Regions from separate parts of the Oryzifoliimicrobium ureilyticum genome, predicted to be linked through region 2. Evidence: riboswitches for the same ligand, from Rfam matches in the RefSeq annotation. Region 2 holds a riboswitch; the other holds the start of a gene.
What was found. Region 2 has a riboswitch for S-adenosylmethionine ahead of metA (homoserine O-acetyltransferase MetA). Riboswitches for the same ligand answer to the same signal wherever they lie in the genome.

Region 1 (5,962 bases), on a different contig from region 2:
ATCTCGGATATATCGACTTGGAACAGAGGACTTTGCAAACCATCGACAACCCGTTCGGCACGAGGTTGTTACCTATGTCTTAGGAACAGATTGTTACCTATGTATCCGGGTTGGACAGCTAAGATGTGGAGCGGGTGAAGGGAATCGAACCCTCGTATTCAGCTTGGGAAGCTGCTGCTCTACCATTGAGCTACACCCGCATGCCCTCCAGTTTCAACACAAGGCCAACGCTGTCAAGATCAATCCGATTTGATGCGGAAGTGTTTGGAAAGTTTCAGGCCCTGAGCCTGATAGTTTGAACCGAGGTCGACGCCGTAAAGGCTGGAAGGCCGCTCCTGCATGTGTTCGTAGACGAGCCGACCCACGATCTGCCCATCTTCGAGAATGAAGGGAACTTCGTGGCTTCGGACCTCGAGCACGGCTCGGCTGCCGCGTCCGCCAGCCGGTGCGTGACCAAATCCTGGGTCGAAGAAGCCGGCGTAATGAACACGGAACTCACCGACGAGCGGATCGAATGGTGTCATTTCGGCCGCATAGTCCGGCGGAACATGGACGGCTTCGCGTGACACGAGGATATAGAACTCATCGGGATCGAGGATAAGCTCATTACGCCCACGGCTGCTATACAGCGGCTCCCAGAAATCGAAGACATCGTGCTCTGCCTTCTTGTCCACATCGACAACCGCCGTATGGTGCTTGCCGCGATATCCGATCAGGCCGGCTTTATCACCGGCAAGATCGATCGAAAGCGCTATACCGCCACCCGTCACATTGGGTGTGGCACTTGCCACCAGGGTCTCGGTCGCATGCAGCGACAAAAGCGCCGGCTCGTCAAGAAGCGACAAGCCCCGCCTGAAGCGAATTTGCGACAGGCGAGAGCCGCGCCGAACGACGATCGGAAAGGTCCTCGGACTGATTTCCAGATAAAGCGGGCCTGAATAACCGGCAGGAATCTTATCGAACTCCTGTGCGTAATCGGCGATGACACGCGTGAAGATATCGAGGCGACCTGTCGAGCTTTTTGGATTGGCCGAGGCCGACATATCGCTCGGCAGATCGAGCGATTCCATCAAGGGCACGATATAGACACAGCCGGTTTCAAGGACTGCACCTTGCGTCAGATCGACAACATGCAAGCTTAAACGGTCGAGCTTGTCCGCAACGCGGCTGGAGGGGCCAGGCATAAAGCTTGCCCTGACGCGAAACGCCTTTGCACCAAGCCTCAGATCGAGACTGGCCGGCTGAATTTGATCGTCATCAAGCGGTCGCTCCGCCGCAAGTCGTCCACTCTCAAAGAGAGACGAGATTGACCGATCTGCCAGAATTCCAGTTTCACGCACCATTTTTATCTTCCGCTTATCGCGCTGACAAAACCAAACTCCGGCGATTGACGCAAGAACGCAACGGCAGTATTGGGTATTTATCCCGTGGTGATTTGGCCGGTCGGCTTGCAGCCACGTTAAATAAGTGGCTAAAAAGACCGGGTGGAAACCGGTCTGCTTTTGCGGCCGGTTTTTTTGTTGTTTGAAAGTGGTAGATCATGACCAAGACTTGGCGCCCGGCAACCCAACTCGTTCACGGTGGCACGCTACGCTCTCAATATGGCGAAACCTCAGAAGCGATCTATCTGACGCAGGGCTTCGTCTACGAAACGGCTGAGGCTGCAGAAGCGCGCTTCAAGGGTGAGACGGATGGCTTTATCTACGCCAGATACGGCAGCCCGACGAACGACATGTTCGAAAAGCGGATGTGCGCCTTGGAAGGCGCAGAAGACGCACGCGCCACCGCTTCGGGCATGGCCGCCGTCTCGGCCGCTATTCTCTGCCAGCTGAAGGCAGGCGATCATATTGTTGCTGCACGCGCCTTGTTTGGCTCTTGCCGTTGGGTTGTGGAAACGCTCGCTCCCAAATACGGCATCGAATGTACTCTGGTGGATGGGCGCGATCTCGGCAATTGGGAAAAGGCGATCCGCAAGAATACGAAAGTCTTCTTCCTGGAAAGCCCAACCAACCCGACGCTGGAAGTGATCGACATTGCAGGCGTTGCCAAGCTTGCCAATCAGATCGGCGCAAAGGTGGTTGTCGACAATGTTTTCGCAACGCCGCTATTCCAGAAGCCGCTGGAGCTCGGCGCGCATGTGGTTGTGTATTCAGCGACCAAACATATTGACGGACAGGGCCGGTGCCTAGGCGGCGTCATTTTGTCCGACAAGCAGTGGATCGACGAAAACCTGCACGATTATTTCCGCCATACCGGCCCGGCGATGTCGCCCTTCAACGCCTGGACGCTGCTCAAGGGAATTGAAACCCTGCCGCTTCGTGTGCGCCAGCAGACACAGAATGCAGCGCGCATCGCTGATTTCCTTTCCGAGCGGCGAGAAATTGCGAAGGTCATTTATCCAGGCCGGAAAGACCACCCCCAGGCAGAAATCATTGCCAAGCAGATGAGCGGTGGCTCGACACTGGTTGCTTTTGAGGTGAAGGGAGGAAAGGAGGCCGCCTTCGCGCTGCAAAACGCATTGGAGATCGTCAAGATTTCCAACAATCTCGGCGATGCGAAAAGCCTGATCACGCATCCGGCAACGACGACACACAAGAACCTGTCGGATGAGGCTCGTGCGGAATTAGGCATCTCTGCCGGTATTCTGCGCTTGTCCGCCGGTATCGAAGATACCGACGATCTGCTTGAGGATTTCGACAAGGCTCTCTCGGCGATCAGGGCGTAACGCGTATCTGCGCCGAAGGCTCGGTGTCTTACGAAGCCTTCGCGGCTCACTCTTCGTTTCGCTCAATAGTCTCTTGAGCGGAACGACAAATGGTGACCTCGACAGTGTCGGAAGAGTGCCTTCGCCCTCGGCCCATTACGGGCGGTAACCTTCCGCGTTAGGCTTAACAAGAGCTAAATGATGCATTTTCTCTCCGTTTAGACATAATACGCTACTATGAAACTGGCCAAAAAGGTTGCCAGGCGAATTTGCATCACGGTGTAAGACATGTATCGCGCCCTTACGCGAAATATTGAGGTGGTTGTCGAGCCATTTTACCTGGAGGAGCAATCCGATCCAGAAGACAGCCGCTACGTGTGGGGCTACCGGATCGCGATCACCAATCAATCTGATTTGACCGTCAAGCTCATCAATCGGTACTGGAACATCACGGATCAAAACGGTGTCGTGGATGAAGTCTCCGGACCGGGCGTCGTGGGCGAACAACCTGTTTTATCGCCGGGAGACACCTATGAATACTCATCCGGCTGCCCTCTGGACACGCCTTCAGGCCTGATGTTCGGCCATTACGAGATGGAAGCCGACAATGGCGAGGTTTTCGAAGTGAAAATCCCCGCCTTTTCCTTGGATTCGCCCGGTCTTCTGCGTACGCTGAACTGAAATATTCGGGATGGGCGAAAGTCCGAGCAACCCGTCGTCAAAGCATAGGCCCGAACATCCATTGGACCTTCCGGCCTGACTTAGGAGAGCAGCTTGTCCACTGCTCCCACGCTTGATCAAGTCGCCGGAAACTCATCCGGCTTGAAGCGGTAAACCGTTGAGCAAAACTCACACGTCACAGCAATTTCGCCGTCTTCGGTGCTTGCCTCGATTTCCTCAGCGGAAAATCCTTCAAGAACGCTCCTGATCTTGTCTTTCGAACAGCTGCAGCGATCGAAGACCTGTTTTGGCTCGTAGACGCGAACGCCCCGTTCGTGGAACAGTCGGTAGAGCAAGCGTTCTGTCCCGACCTGCGGATCAGTCAATTCGTCAGCGTCAATCGTTTCGACCAGCGATCGAGCCTCAGACCAGGAATCGTCCTCCTGGTGAAGAGTCGATCCGTCATCGCCGTCACCGCCGTGCAGATCCGGTTGTCGCATCCGGTCGGGAGCTTCAGGCAGGAATTGTGCAACAAGACCACCCGCCCGCCAGTGATGGCGCGCTTTTCCGTCCTCACCTCTGTCGAAAAGCTCGGCAGCAGCAAGTCTCACTCTCGTCGGAATTTGCTCCGACTGGCGGAAATAGGTGCCGGCAATCTCCTCGAGGGTGGCGCCATCGAGCGCGACAATTCCTTGGTAAGGCTGCGCAAAGCGACCCTGATCGATGGTAAACGCCAGGACGCCCCGGCCAAGCAGCTGCTCCGGCTCGGCTCGACCTTCTGCTACCGCTTGCCGAAGCGCTGCCTCGTCAAAGCGCGCATAGGCACGGACATTCTCCGGCGTAGAGAAATCAGCGACCAAGAGATCGACGGGACCATCGCCTTTTGTCTGAACCGTGAACTTGCCTTCAAACTTCAAAGAAGTTCCCAGCAAGACCGTCAGGACGATCACTTCGCCCAATAGCCGAGCAACGGGCGCCGGGTAGTGGTGCCGCTCCAGAATTGCGTCCAGCATCGGACCAAGCTGAACGGCACGACCGCGTACGTCGAGCCCTTCCACCTGAAAGGGTACAACATGATCGTCGCCAGCCAGGGTTAGATCTCCCAAAGTGACGGCGGTGTCTGCCATGGTTTTACTCCTCAACATCTGCCGGAGACAAAGCCTGCCGGCCCGCGGTTCACCACGGGCTCTAGCCGGCGTGGCAAGCGGTAGGGTTCAGATTGCTCCCAGGCACCAAGCAAGAATGGACTTCTGCGCATGCATACGGTTTTCTGCTTCATCGAACACCACGGACTGCGGGCCGTCGATCACCTCGTCCGTCACTTCCTCGCCACGATGGGCCGGCAGGCAGTGCATGAACAACGCATCCTTGTTCGCCCGCGCCATCAAGGTGGGATTCACTTGGAATGGTTGGAAGACATTATGACCTCGAGCCCGATGCTCCTGGTTCATGGAAACCCAGGTATCGGTCACTACGCAATCGGCGCCTTCGACCGCACGGTCGGCATCATGATAGAGCCTGATCTCGGCACCCTCATTGCGAGCCCAGTTCAAATAGTGATCCTTCGGCTCGGAACCAAGAGGTACCGCCATATTCATTTTGTAGCCGAAACGGGCTGCCCCTTCGACGAGGGAATGCAGGACATTGTTGCCATCACCGGTCCAAGCAATTGTCTTACCGCTGACAGGCCCACGATGTTCCTCAAAGGTCATGATGTCAGCCATGATCTGACACGGATGGGTATCATCCGTTAGAGCATTGATGACAGGCACCGTTGCATGCTCAGCAAGCTCCAGAAGACGAGAATGCTCTGTTGTGCGGATCATGATGGCATCGACATAGCGCGACAACACCTTTGCCGTATCTCCAATGGTCTCCGCTCGTCCAAGCTGCATTTCCGTCCCAGACAGGAACAGGGTTTCGCCGCCGAGTTGACGCATACCGACGTCGAAGGATACGCGTGTTCGCGTCGAAGGCTTTTCGAAGATCATGGCCAGCATCTTGCCCGCCAGCGGCTTGTCGGCCGAGCCAGCTTTGAAGGCCTGCTTGCGCGAAAGCGCATCATTGAGAATATGCCTAAGATCCGGCGAAGAAACAGCCGAAAGATCGAGGAAATGCCGAGTTGAAGTCATATCAATACCCATTGCGTCCTTAAGGAGGACTAAAATCCCTATCTCAAGCGGTCTTGCGGGCCGATTTCATACGCAGGCTTTCAGCCGCCTGCTCGATCCGCGACAGCGCCTCTCGTGCGTCCTGAGCCGTCACCACGAGGGGGGGCAACAAACGAACGACATTGTCGCCAGCTGTCATCGCAAGCATCTTGTTTGCTCTGATGGCCTGCAGCAGTTCACCGACCGGAACCGCGGCCTTTATACCGAGCATTAGGCCTTCTCCACGCACATCTTGAATGATGTCAGGATATCTGTCCTTCAGCGAAGCAAGTCCCTGGCGCATGACAAGCCCGACATCGCGGACATTTTGCAGGAAGCCGTCTTCGAGCACAACATCGAGAACCGCATTGCCAACCGCCATAGCGAGCGGATTGCCGCCATAGGTCGACCCGTGGGTACCCGCTACCATGCCCGACGCTGCTTCAGC
Region 2 (5,962 bases):
CCGTCGTGAAAATGGTCTCCGTCAAAAATGCGACTTCCGAGGAAGATCGTACGGCTCATCAGACGGTCTCCGTCACTTTCAGAAGATTAGCCGGCTTGTCCGGATCGAAGCCTTTGCGGCGCGTCACGGACTCAATGATCCGGTAGTAGACGAGGAGCGAGACGAGCGGATCGAGCAAGGTGTTGCCTGTGGTCGTGGATTGAAGTCCGAGGCCCGTTGAAGGCCTTGTCGAAAGCGAGATAACAGATGCTCCAAGCTTTTCGAGATGCGCGAGGGCGGCTGCGTTGTTTTCATAGGCCGCATCTTCCGGCGTAAAGGCGATGATGGGAAAGCCTCGGTCGATGAGACGCATCGGACCGTGCATGAGCTCGGCGAGGGAGAAGGCCTCCGCATGAAGACCGGCAGTTTCTTTAGACTTCAAGGCAGCTTCGAGTGCGATCGCGAAAGCAGGTCCGCGGCCGGAAATATAAAGGGAGCTTGCCTGAAGAAGTCTGTCTTCGGCAGCCGCAGTTTCCAGGCCGGACGTCGAGCTTAGAGCGTCCGGTAGCTTTCGCAGGGCGCTAGCTAGATCTTGATCCCCGCTGACGGCCGCCGTCACGCCCGCAAGAGCTGCCGCGGAGGCGATAAATGATTTGGTTGCAGCGACGCTGCGCTCAGGGCCGGCACAGATATCAAGCACGATGTCTGCCTGTCTGGCGAGAGGGCTATCGGTGACGTTCACGACTGCAATGGTCGTTGCACCGCCCTTCTTCGCCGTTTCCTGAAGGGCAACGATATCCGGGCTTGCGCCCGATTGGGACACGGTGAAATGAACCCCGTTCTTCAACTGAAGAGGCGCCCCATAGACCGAGGCGATGGAGGGCCCGATCGATGCGACCGGAATACCGCACTTGATCTCGAACAGATATTTAAAAAAGGTGGCGGCATGGTCTGATGAGCCGCGCGCAGCCGTGCTGACAACGGAAGGTTTGATATCTGCAAAGAGCTTTGCGATCGAGGCGAAAGTAGACGTCTCTTTCTCAAGCAGGCCGGCAACCACGCTTGGGGACTGGCCCGCTTCTTCCAACATGAGGGATTTGACGTCGCTCATCCATTATCTCCGAGTTTGAGTTCAGTGATGAAGTCATAGGCGTCACCGCGAAAATGCGAGCGCGTGTATTCAACGACCCGCTGGTCCACCAGGCGCGAGATCTGTTCGATGAGAAGCGCGGGTGCGCCAGGTTCTACTTCCAGCAGCCTGGCAGAAGATCGATCGAGTACAACAGCTGTTAGCCGCTGTGCGGCTTTGACAGGCCGGTGGCCGAATGCGGCCAGTGCCTCGTAGAGCGATCCTTCGCCTGCAGCTCGGCCGCCCAGGAATTTGAGAGGAACAACAGCGCGCTCGATGGCAAGTGGGCGACCATCTGCGAGGCGAAGACGATCAAGGCGCAGCACCTCTTCCGATGGTTCCAGGCCCATCAGAAAGGCTTCCTCTGGGGTTGGATTATTGATGGCGCGTGAAAGTACCTTTGCGACAGGCGTTTGCCCGCGTGAGCGCATTTCGGCGGAAAAGGAGGAAAGACGCCAGAGCGGATGCTCGATCTTCTCGGCTTGTGCGACAACGGAGGTGCCGCTGCCTTGCCGACTTTCCAAAATTCCTGCTGCAATGAGGTCGCGGTAAGCCGAACGAACGGTGACGCGCGCAAGGTCAAGGCCTTCAGCCAGATCGCGTTCTGCCGGCAGGCTTGTGCCCGGTTTGAGTAAACCTTCCTGAACAAGGCCAAGCAGTGCTGCAGACAGACGTTTATAAAGCGGCCCGGACGATAGATCGCCCACGCGCCGCTTTAATTCAGCAAAAAGACTGGTCCTATCCATAGGCCCACATTAAGACCTATTTAGAACCTTTTCGCAAGTGGTCTTGTTCAGCCGGCCGGTGTTAGGTCTTTGAGAAGATATAATCGGTCTGCTGACGCAAAACTTCACCAGTGTGGATCACAGCCTCCGGAAAGCCCGCCTGATTGATGGCATCCGGCCAGATTTGTGTTTCCAAGCAAAAGCCTGAATAAGGTTGGTAGCTCTGCCCGTCCAACCCGGTCACAGGGACGGCAATCTTGAAGCCGCTATAAAATTGCACGCCAGGCTCAGTCGTGCGCACTTCCATCGAAACGCCCGAGCGAGCGCCTCGCGCCATTGCGACAGAGCGCTTGGCGACCCTTTTCGGCGATAGGCAGAAATTGTGGTCGTAAGGGAGCTGAGCGCCATTCTCCATCTGCCGGATCGGTCTTGATTGCCGAAAGTCGAACGGCGTGCCTTCCACGCTGCGAATTTCGCCGGTTGGGATCTGCGCGTCATTGGTCGGCAAATAAGCATCAGCTGCGATCATCAACTGGTGATCGAGGATATCGCCCTGTCCGTCAAGATTGAAATAGGCATGCTGGCACACATTGGCGATGGTCGGTGCGTCGGTTGTGGTTTCATAGGTAATGGAGAGATCGCCATCTTTGCGCAGCCGGAAAGTGGCTTGGATCGTGCAGTTTCCGGGGTAACCGGCTCGACCTGCCGGATCGACGATCTTCAGAACCAGGCTGTCCTTTTCATGCTCGACGATCGTCCAGACACGCTTTGCTATCCCATCGCTGCCGCCGTGAAGGTGCGTTTGGCCATTTTCATTCAGCTCGAGTTGATAGGTCGTGCCATCCAGTTCGAAGCGACCGCCGGCAATACGATTGGCGCAGCGGCCAGGCGTCGCGCCAAAATAGGGCGAGTGGCGCTCGTAGCTCGCAAAATCCTCGAAGCCCAGAGTAAGGGGCGCATCATGGCCCTCCAGCCGCAGATCCTGAATGACGGCACCCCAGGTGAGAATTTTTGCGGTCAGACCTCCGCCGGAAATCGAAACGCGATGGACGGCCTCCCCTGCTGCCGTTGTTCCGAAATGTTCCCGCGTTGGTTTCTCCATGCTGATCTCCTCTATGTCATGCATACCGTTCGAGACGGAACCTGCGCTTCTTCTTTCGAAACTTCAACGGTCGGCGCGCGACAGTATCGCCGACGCGTGAAGCTGTTACGACGGTAATTCCGACTTCAATCGTGGTGCTGCTTGCCGATCGCATCCAGCTCGTAGGGCGTAGTCTGGTACATTTCATTGATCCAGTTGCCGAAGAGAAGATGGGCATGACTGCGCCAACGGTTCTGCGGCGGGATCGAAGTGTCGTTATGCGGGAAATAATTGATCGGCATTTTGATCGGCACGCCCGCGTCGACGTCGCGGAAATACTCGTCCGCCAACGACGTCGAGTCATATTCGACGTGGTTGAACATATAAAGGCGCCGTCCCTTGATCTCGTGCACCAGACATACGCCAACCTCTGGCGATTCCATGAGGATTTCCAGTTCAGGCACTTTCTCGATATCGGCGCGCCGAACCTCCGTCCAACGGGAGACGGGAACTTCGAAATTATCCGAAAAGCCGTTGAGATAGATGGATGAAGGCTTCAAGTTGCGGTGGCGGTAGACACCAAAGGCCTTTTCCGAAAGCTCGTATTTGGGGACTTTATGGAAATGGTAGATCGCTGCCATCGCCCCCCAACAGACATTCATCGTCGAGTGGACATTGGTCGTCGTCCAGTCGAAGATCTGCTGCATTTCATCCCAATAATTGACGTCTTCATAAGGCAGCGTCTCGATTGGCGCGCCGGTAATAATGAAGCCGTCGAACTTGCGATGCTTTACTTCTTCCCAGGTCTCATAGAATGCCAGGAGATGTTCTTCTGACGTATTCTTGGCCTTGTGGTTGCTGATTCGGATCAGCGAAAGCTCGACCTGCAGCGGCGTTGCGCCCACGAGCCGCGCCATCTGCAGCTCCGTCTTGATCTTGTTCGGCATGAGGTTCAGCAGGCCGATCTGCAGGGGTCTGATGTCCTGACGGATCGCGGCCGTTTCGCTCATGACGCGAACGCCCTCTTGAACGAGGGTCTGGAATGCAGGCAAAGTATCGGGAATCTTGATGGGCATTGCGGTTACTCATCTGAAACGACAAATATCGCCACCGGTCCGCACGCGGCCCTTTAGCGATTTTTTTAACGTGGCTGCAAGCCGGCCGGCCAAATCACCACAGGAATATTGTTGATATAGCGACTCAACATCCGAATCAATCCATGTTTGTCTTGCGGATCGGGCGCCCATCCATCCGTCGATGCGTGACCTGTCTATGACTGAAGGCTCGTGATAGATAGTCGTCTTGTCGCCAACCCTATGGAAGTGCGTAATGAGAGATGAAGACAGAGGCAGCGGGGATGACACGCGCCAGCCGAAGCCCATCGCCGAGATCGGTTTGTTCGACCGCTTGAAGATCATGTTTGCCGCATTCTGGGCGTCTGAGGTCCGTTTCCGGATCCTTACTCTCGGAACGGTTCTCATTGTTGTCATTCTCGCCACGGCCTATGCTACCGTCATTCTCAATCGCTGGAACGCGCCTTTTTACGATGCGATAGCGCGACGCGATCTTCCGTCATTCTTTCATCAGTTGAAGATCTTTGCGTTCATTGCTGGCGGACTTTTATTATTGAACGTCCTGCAGTCCTGGCTCAACCAGATGACTGCGCTCTATATGCGCGAGGGCCTAACGCGCGATCTCGTCGATCAATGGCTGAGGCGCAAGCGTGCGATTCGTTTGGCTGCCAGCGGTCTCATCGGTGTCAATCCGGATCAGCGTCTTCATGAGGACGCTCGTAACCTTGCTGAGAGCACGACCAGCCTGTTGATTGGTCTTATCCAGGCAACCATCCTGCTCGTCAGTTTCACCGGTGTACTCTGGGAGCTTTCCAGCGGCTTCATCTTCAATCTCGCCGGTCACCATTTTTCCATCCCCGGCTATATGGTTTGGGCTGCCATCTTCTATGCGGCATCGGCTTCCGTTCTTAGCAAGGTGGTGGGTCGCAGATTGGTCCCGCTCAATGCAGATCGCTTTTCCAAGGAAGCCGAGCTGCGATTTTCCTTGATGCATGCCAATGAGAATATGCCTGCTATTGCGCTGGCTCGCGGCGAAGACAATGAGAGGCGGCGGATCGATACCGATATCAGCTCCGTCCTGAAGGTGATGAAGTCTCTGGCGCTTGCCAATACCAATCTGACTTGGGTTTCGGCCGGCTATGGCTGGCTGGTGGTTGTCATTCCTATCATCGTCGCGGCCCCAGCCTACTTTTCCAGCAATCTCACATTCGGCCAGCTCATGATGTCGGTCGGGGCGTTTACTCAGGTGAATACAGCGTTGCGCTGGTATGTCTCGAATTTCGGACCGATCGCGGAATGGCGTGCCACGCTGATGCGCGTCACGGATTTCCGAAAGGCCTTGACAGAGATGGACGCTGATCAGCCGCTGAAGGACGCCATCCAGTACGATACGAACGAGGGCGACAAGCTCGAAGCCGATCATCTGCGCGTATCCTCAAAAATATACGAAGCTGTCGACACATGCGGCGGCGCCTATTTGGTGGAGAACAAGGTCACCATCAATCAAGGTGACAAGATCATGATCGAGGCGGATCATAGCGAGAATCGCAAGCTGGTCTTTAACGCGCTGGCAGGTCTTTGGCCTTTCGGTAGCGGCCGGCTAGCCTTGCCGCCCGCTGAGGACATGGCATTTCTCGCGGAGCAAGCTTATGTTCCCGGAGGGTCTTTGCGCGAGGCGCTTGCTTTCCCGCAGAGCGCCAATGCCTATCAGCAGGCCGATATTGAGAACGCTTTGCGTAAGTCGGGTCTCGACAACCTCATAGCACGGCTTGATGTGGTTGCCCGATGGGACAAAATGCTCAACGCAGATGAGCATAAAGCGATCGCCTTTGCCCGGCTGCTCTTGTCCAAGCCACGCTGGATCGTCTTTGACGAAACGCTCGATAGTCTCGAGCCTGAACGTCAGTCCGTCATGATGTCGCTGCTTGGCGGCCTTCCCGAGTCAACGATGATCTATATGGGCCGCTCGACGGCT

Region 1: another riboswitch for S-adenosylmethionine. It lies ahead of VQ830_RS27535 (O-succinylhomoserine sulfhydrylase); the one in region 2 lies ahead of metA (homoserine O-acetyltransferase MetA).

What each region holds. Positions count from the first base shown of each region.
Region 1 is NZ_JBBBVQ010000039.1:4-5,965, forward strand. Features, by position in the region: tRNA gene VQ830_RS27525 (tRNA-Gly) at 127-200, opposite strand; gene VQ830_RS27530 (2'-deoxycytidine 5'-triphosphate deaminase) at 240-1,343, opposite strand; SAM riboswitch at 1,418-1,496, shown strand; gene VQ830_RS27535 (O-succinylhomoserine sulfhydrylase) at 1,541-2,725, shown strand; gene apaG (Co2+/Mg2+ efflux facilitator ApaG/CorD) at 2,993-3,385, shown strand; gene VQ830_RS27545 (Hsp33 family molecular chaperone) at 3,502-4,491, opposite strand; gene argF (ornithine carbamoyltransferase) at 4,579-5,496, opposite strand; gene VQ830_RS27555 (aspartate aminotransferase family protein) at 5,540-5,962, opposite strand, start outside.
Region 2 is NZ_JBBBVQ010000005.1:136,972-142,933, forward strand. Features, by position in the region: gene nagA (N-acetylglucosamine-6-phosphate deacetylase) at 1-59, opposite strand, end outside; gene VQ830_RS09300 (SIS domain-containing protein) at 59-1,090, opposite strand; gene VQ830_RS09305 (GntR family transcriptional regulator) at 1,087-1,854, opposite strand; gene VQ830_RS09310 (aldose epimerase family protein) at 1,916-2,935, opposite strand; gene metA (homoserine O-acetyltransferase MetA) at 3,061-3,990, opposite strand; SAM riboswitch at 4,024-4,101, opposite strand; gene VQ830_RS09320 (ABC transporter ATP-binding protein/permease) at 4,244-5,962, shown strand, end outside.